2 linked regions of the Saccharibacillus brassicae genome follow. Each later gene encodes a partner of the first gene's protein in a complex. Links are inferred from orthologs where the notes say so. Each region holds a gene or a part of one and is shown in the gene's direction. Other genes may lie near its edges.

What was found.
Region 2: the proteins of smc (region 1) and FFV09_RS00875 are in contact, whole or in part, in a crystal structure (PDB 3ZGX), measured with the Bacillus subtilis proteins. The link is inferred for Saccharibacillus brassicae from one-to-one orthologs.

Annotation. Positions count from the first base shown.
Region 1 is NZ_CP041217.1:4,644,822-4,648,942, forward strand. It holds smc (chromosome segregation protein SMC), read left to right. Parts: upstream 1-351; coding sequence 352-3,921; downstream 3,922-4,121. Other genes in the region: rnc (ribonuclease III), read left to right, coding at 1-173; ftsY (signal recognition particle-docking protein FtsY), read left to right, coding at 3,989-4,121. UniProt on the Bacillus subtilis protein: Required for chromosome condensation and partitioning.
Region 2 is NZ_CP041217.1:215,493-218,238, reverse strand. It holds FFV09_RS00875 (segregation and condensation protein A), read left to right. Parts: upstream 1-850; coding sequence 851-1,642; downstream 1,643-2,746. Other genes in the region: FFV09_RS00865 (pseudouridine synthase), read left to right, coding at 2,478-2,746; scpB (SMC-Scp complex subunit ScpB), read left to right, coding at 1,611-2,270; ribH (6,7-dimethyl-8-ribityllumazine synthase), read left to right, coding at 349-819; FFV09_RS00885 (bifunctional 3,4-dihydroxy-2-butanone-4-phosphate synthase/GTP cyclohydrolase II), read left to right, coding at 1-203. UniProt on the Bacillus subtilis protein: Participates in chromosomal partition during cell division. May act via the formation of a condensin-like complex containing Smc and ScpB that pull DNA away from mid-cell into both cell halves.

The DNA of each region.
Region 1 (4,121 bases):
ATCTCGGCGTGCTCGAATACCGGATCGTGGAAGAACGCGGACCGGCGCACGAGCGGGAATTCGTGTCCGAAGTGTATATGGGCGAACGCAGCTTGGGCCGCGGGAACGGACGTTCCAAAAAGGAAGCCGAGCAGCAGGCTGCGGCTGCAGCGTTGGAAACGCTAAAACTGTAGCTACAAAAAAAGAGCAAAGAGCGGCCGCATGCTTGACTTCGGGGATCTGCAAGTCTGCCCGTGCCGCTTTTTGCTCTTTTTCGTTGTAAAAGAAAAGGCCGCCGCGTTTGCGGCAGGCCCGCGCACCTCGAACGGGAGAACAGCAGGATCAACAGGAAAGGGGAGGTGAGCAGCGGTCATGTATCTGAAACGGATCGAACTCGCCGGATTCAAATCGTTCGCCGACAAAACGGAAATGGAATTCGTCCGCGGGATTACCGCGGTTGTCGGTCCGAACGGAAGCGGGAAAAGCAATATTTCCGACGGCATCCGCTGGGTATTGGGGGAACAAAGCGCCAAAAGTCTACGCGGCGGAAAGATGGAAGACATCATTTTTGCCGGCAGCGACGCGCGCAAAGCAGTCAATTACGGCGAAGTCTCGCTGACGCTCGATAACGCCGATCAGGTGCTTCCGCTCGATTTTGCGGAAGTCACCGTCACCCGCCGCGTCCACCGCAGCGGAGACAGCGAATACTTGATCAACCGGCAGCCCTGCCGGCTCAAAGACATCACCGAGCTGTTTATGGATACCGGCATCGGCAAAGAAGCGTATTCGATCATCGGGCAGGGGCGGATCGAAGAGATCCTCAGCACGCGCTCCGAAGATCGGCGCGGCATTTTCGAAGAAGCGTCGGGCATCGTCAAATATAAATCGCGCAAAAAAGAAGCGAACCGCAAGCTTGCGGATACGGAGCAGAATCTGCTGCGCATCCACGACCTGGTCACCGAACTCGAAGACCAGATCGGACCGCTCAAAGCGCAGGCCGACAAAGCGCGGCGTTACAAAGAGCTCAAGGAAGAACTGCAGGGCAAAGAGATCTCGCTGTTTGTGTACCAGATCGGCGAGATTCACGAAGCATGGACCGAGGCGTCGGAGAAGCTGGCGAAGCTTGAGCGCCAGCGCGAGCGCCTGTCGGCGATCGTGGAAGAGCACGATCTTACGCTCGATACCGATCGCCAGGCGCTGCGCGCCGCGGAGAACGAGATCGAGGAGCTGCAGGGCCGCCTGCTGCGCTACAGCGAGCTGTCCGAGAAGTCGGAAGGTTACGCGCAGCTGCTCGAAGAGCGCCGCCGCAATCTGGAGCAGTCGCGCGAGCAGCTGAAGGAAGCGATCGAGAACGAAGGCGAACGCTTCGACCAGCGCAAGCAGGAAAGTGCGTTCGTGCAAAACAAGCTCGAGGCGGCGCGGCTGGAACTTGACCATCTGCGGACCGAACTGTCGGCGGAACAGGCCAAGCTGACCGGCGTGACCGAAGGGATCAGCCACGAGCAGGAAGAATCGCTCAAAGGCGATCTGCTGGAGCTCATGAACAAAATGGCGCAGACCCGCAACGAAATTCGTTATGCGGATCAGCAAAAGGAAGGCGTCATGCGGCGCATGAACCGCGTCGACGAGGAATCCGGCCGCTGGGAAGCGGAGAAGAAGCGGCTTGACGGGGAGCACGCCGAACGCAAAGCCGCTCTGGAACAACTCACGGCCGATATCGCGGCGCTGCGCCGCTCGTACATCGAAGAAAGCGAGAAGCTGCACACGCTGCAAAAAAACGCGGCGGACAGTTCGGCTTCGGCGCGCAAATGGGAGCAAAAGCGCGAATCGCTCGTCTCCCGGCGCGATACGATGCAGGAGATGCAGGAAGATTTCGAAGGCTTCATGGTCGGCGTCAAAGAAGTGCTCAAAGCTTCGCGCAGCCGCAGCCTGGAAGGGGTGCACGGCGCGGTCGCCGAATTGATCACCGTGCCTCAGAAGATCGAGACCGCGATCGAGACGGCGCTCGGCGCTTCGCTGCAGCATATCGTCATGGAGAACGAAGCGCTGTCCCGCAAAGCGATCGGCTATCTAAAGCAGCGCCAGCTCGGGCGCGCCACGTTCCTGCCGCTCGACGTTATCCGTCCGCGGCATATCTCGGACAGCGACAAGCGCGCGGCTGCTTCCGCCGGCGGATTCGTCGGCATCGGCGCCGAATTGGTCGAAGCCGACGAGCGGTATGCCGGCATCGTCGGCAGCCTGCTCGGCGGGCTGGTCGTGGCCGAGACGCTCGAAGACGCGAACGTCATCGCTTCGCGGCTGAATTACCGTTACCGCGTCGTGACGCTGGACGGCGACGTCGTCAATGCCGGCGGTTCGATGACCGGCGGCAGCCAGAATCGGCGCGGCAGCAGCCTGCTCGGGCGCAAGCGAGTGCTGGAGCAGCTCGAACGCGAAATCCGCGACAGCGAGCGCGAGATTGCGCGCCTGACGCGCGAAGAACGCGAGAACGGCGAATTGGCCGTTCAAAGCGAACAGCGGCTTGGCGAGCTGCGCGAACGCGGCGATACGCTGCGCGCCGATCAGCAGCGGCTCGACGGCGAGCTGAAGCAGACCGAGCACGGGCTGCGCCACGTGAACGAGCAGTTCGCGCTGCACGGCGAAGAGCGTTCGGGCTATGCGGAAGAGCTGGAAAGCGCGGGCGAAAGCCGCAAAAAAGCGGAAGCGAAGCTCGCGGAGCTGGAAGCCGAAGAAGCGGCGACCCGCCAGTCGATCGCCGCAGCGGAATTCGCGCGCAAAGCGAGCGAATCGGCCAAGGAAGAGCTGCAGGGCACGCTGACCGAACTGCGGGTCCGGGAAAGCCGGCTCGTGCAGGAGACGGCGTCGCTCGAAGAGCGGCTGGGCCGATTGGGCGAAGAGACCGGCACGGTGTCGAACCAGCTGGCCGACCGGCGCAAAATGCTGCGCTCCGCCGAAGCGGAACTTGCGGCGAACCGCAAAAACGCCGAAGAGCATGTGCGCGAACTGCAGGAAGCCAAAGAGCTCAAAAGCGTAACGCAGGAAAGGCTCGAAGAAAAGCGCGGCGAACGCGCCGAGCGGCAGCGCAAGCTGGAAGAACGCGAGGGCGAGACGCACAAGCAGCGCAGCGAGCTGAAGACGGTCGAAGACCGGATTCGGCACACGGAAATTCAGGCCAACCGGCTTGACGTGGAGCTGGAGAATACGCTGCAAAAGCTGGCGGACGAATACGGCATGGGGTACGAGCTGGCGAAGCAGCGGCACGAACTGCCGGAAGATCCGGAAGCGGCCCGCCTAGACGTCCGGGAGATCAAGCGCAAGATTGCGCTGCTGGGCGAAGTGAGTCTCGGCGCGATCGAGGAATACGACCGGGTCAGCGAGCGCTACGAGTTCCTGAACGAGCAGAAAAACGACCTGATGGAAGCCAAAGCGCAGCTGTACCTCGTCATTCGCGAGATGGACGAAGAGATGTCCAAGCGCTTCAAAACGACGTTCGACGCGATCCGCCGGCAGTTCGGCACGGTATTCGCCAAGCTGTTCGGCGGCGGGCGGGCCGATCTGGTCCTGCTCGATCCGGACAATCTGCTGGAGACGGGCATCGACATCGTCGCCCAGCCGCCGGGCAAAAAGCTGCAAAACCTGCAGCTGCTGTCGGGCGGCGAACGCTCGCTGACCGCGATGGCGCTGCTGTTCGCCATTCTGCACGTCAAGCCGGTCCCGTTCTGCGTGCTGGACGAAGTGGAAGCGGCGCTCGACGAAGCGAACGTGACGCGGTTCGCCCAATATTTGCGCGAATTTGCGGAGCAGACGCAGTTTATCGTCGTCACGCACCGCAAAGGCACGATGGAAGAAGCGGACGTGCTGTACGGCGTCACGATGGAAGAAGGCGGCGTCTCCAAGCTCGTGTCGGTCCGGCTCGAAGACGAAGAGATCAGCATCGCTTAATGCTTAATAACGGACAGATTGAAGCAGGTCCCATACGGAAGCCTATTACGACTGGAGGAAGTCAAGCATGAGCTTTTTTCGCAAATTGAAAGAAAGTATCGCGGGCAAGACCGACGCGGTAACCAAACAGTTCAAAGACGGCCTGGAGAAAACGCGCAAAGGCTTCGTGGAGCGCGTATCGAACCTGATGGTTCGCCGCC
Region 2 (2,746 bases), 4.4 Mb from region 1 along the record:
GGCTCGGCATCGTGGAGAGGGTGCCGATCCAGATGGCGGAGAACGCCGACAATGTCGGCTACCTCCATACGAAGCAAAGCAAGTTGGGACATCTGACCAACTTCGGCCTGAACGGCCCGGGCGCGCACACGGCGCCCGGCGAGCTTGAAGCGCTGGAGCAGAACGAGACGCCGATCCCGCCGGAAAACGGGGCAAGGCTGTAAAGACCGGACGTTTCGCGCTGGCCCGGCTGTGCGGCCGGAGCGCGATAATGGCACGATTGCGGCATGGTTAATGAGGAAATTTGTAAAACGAAGGCTACAAACCGGTCAATCTGGTATACAATAGACAAAGGATGGTTGATGACAAATGGCAAATGTATATGAAGGACACTTGGTTTCGCAGGGATACAAATTCGGGATCGTCGTCGGCAGATTCAACGAGTTCATTACGGCGAAGCTGCTGTCGGGCGCGCTCGACGCGTTGAAGCGTCACGGCGCGGAAGACGACGACGTGGACGTAGCCTGGGTTCCGGGCGCGTTCGAGATTCCGCTGATCGCGCAAAAAATGGCGGAGAGCGGCAAGTACGACGCGGTTATTACGCTCGGCACGGTGATCCGCGGATCGACGACGCATTACGATTATGTCTGCAACGAAGTGGCGAAAGGCGTGTCCGCGATCAATTTGAAAACGGGCGTTCCGACGATCTTCGGCCTCGTCACCACCGAAAATATCGAACAGGCGATCGAGCGTGCGGGTACGAAAGCCGGCAACAAAGGCTGGGATTCGGCGCTTGCGGCGCTTGAAATGGCCAGCCTGAGCCGTCAATTCAAAGGCTGACCGTTCGCAATACAGGCGGAGGGGAAACGGCTTGACTGTACTTTACAAACTGGAATCGTTCGAAGGTCCGCTCGACCTGCTGCTGCACCTGATCGACAAGTCGGAGATCGATATTCAACAGATCTCTATCAGCATGATCACGGAACAGTATATGGGCTACCTGCGCAGCATGCAGGAGCTGGAGCTGGAAGTGACGAGCGAATTCCTCGTGATGGCGGCAACGCTGCTCGCGATCAAGAGCAAACTGCTGCTTCCCAAACCTCCGGTGATGGATATGGACGAATATGATTTCTACGAAGAGGAAGAACCCGATCCGAGGGAAGACCTGATTCGCCGGTTGACCGAATATCGGAAGTATAAGAGCATTGCGGGTCTGCTGCACGAGAAAGAGCACGAGCGGGGCCGCATCTATATTCGCGAGCCCGACGATCTGGCTCCGTTCCTGCCCGCGGAAGACGACAATCCGCTGGAAGGGCTGCATATGTCCGATCTTGTATCGGCGCTGCAGCGCGCACTGCTGCGGGCCGACCGCAAACCGACGGTTGCCCGTATCCGCCGCGACGAGATTTCGGTCCGGGATCGGATGCGGGAATTGGAAGGGGCGCTTCGCGGAGCGGGACCGGGCGGCAGAATCTTGTTTTCGAGCGTGTTGAACGAACGGATGTACAGACAGGAGATCGTCGTAACGTTCCTCGCCGTACTCGAACTGATGAAGATGAAGCAGGTGAGCTGCTATCAGGATCGGCTGTTCGACGACATCGTAATGGAGTGGAGAGGGGAAACGGCGTCAAATGGATTTGCAGACGTTGAAGTCGATTATTGAAGGCCTCCTGTTTTTGGCGGGGGATGAAGGCTTGACCGTGCGGCAGATAGCCGAGATCACGGAGAACAAACCGGGCGAAGCCCAAAAAGCGGTCGAGAGTCTCCAGCGCGATCTGCGCAAGTCGGGGCGGGGCGTGCGGGTGACGAAGCTTGCCGGCGCGTACCATCTGGCGACGCTGCCGGAACATTCGGAATATTTCGAACGGCTGGCTTATTCGCCGTCGCGCGCGACGCTGTCGCAGGCGGCGCTGGAGACGCTGGCGATCGTCGCTTACCGTCAGCCGATCACGCGGATCGAGATCGAAGAGATCCGCGGGGTCAAGTCCGAACGGGCGATCCATACGCTGACGAACAAAAATCTGATCGTCGAGACCGGGCGAGCCGACGCGATCGGACGTCCGATCCTGTACGGGACGACCAAAGGCTTCCTCGACCACTTCGGGCTTGGCGGACTGGAAGAGCTGCCGGACGCTTCGGCGTTCGAAGCGATGATCGCTTCGGAAGACGAAGAACGGCTGCTGTTCGGCGGTCCCGCCGAATCGGCGCAGGCCGAAGCCGAACAAGAAGAGCCGCCTGGCCCGCTGCGGGCGGACGGTTCGGAGCGGGAGCCGGAAGAAGAAGGCGGGTAACGGCCGCCTGCCGCGACGTTGTCTTGGGCCCTTCCCGCATCAGGGAAAGGGCCCTGTTTTCGCTGCTTGCCGGGCAGTATGCCGTAGGCGGATGGTTCCGGGGTGCGAGTGTCTTCGCAAGGCGGACAAGCGCCGCAAAAACGTATGGTTGAACTTGTGGTTTCTGAACTCTATAGGTATGATGAAAGATGAGGTGACTGGATGACTATGGAACGATTACAGAAAATTTTGGCCCAGGCGGGCGTGGCTTCGAGACGAAAATGCGAGGAGCTCATCCTGGCGGGCAAGGTCGAGGTGAACGGCGAAGTCGTAACGACGCTTGGCACAAAAGCCGACCCGAACGTTGACGAGATCACGGTCAGCGGCCGGGCGATCAAAGCGCAGCAGAAGCTGTATCTGATGTTCAACAAGCCCAAAGGCGTCATTACGAGCGCGACCGATCCCGAAGGCCGCAAGGTCGTAACCGATTACATCAA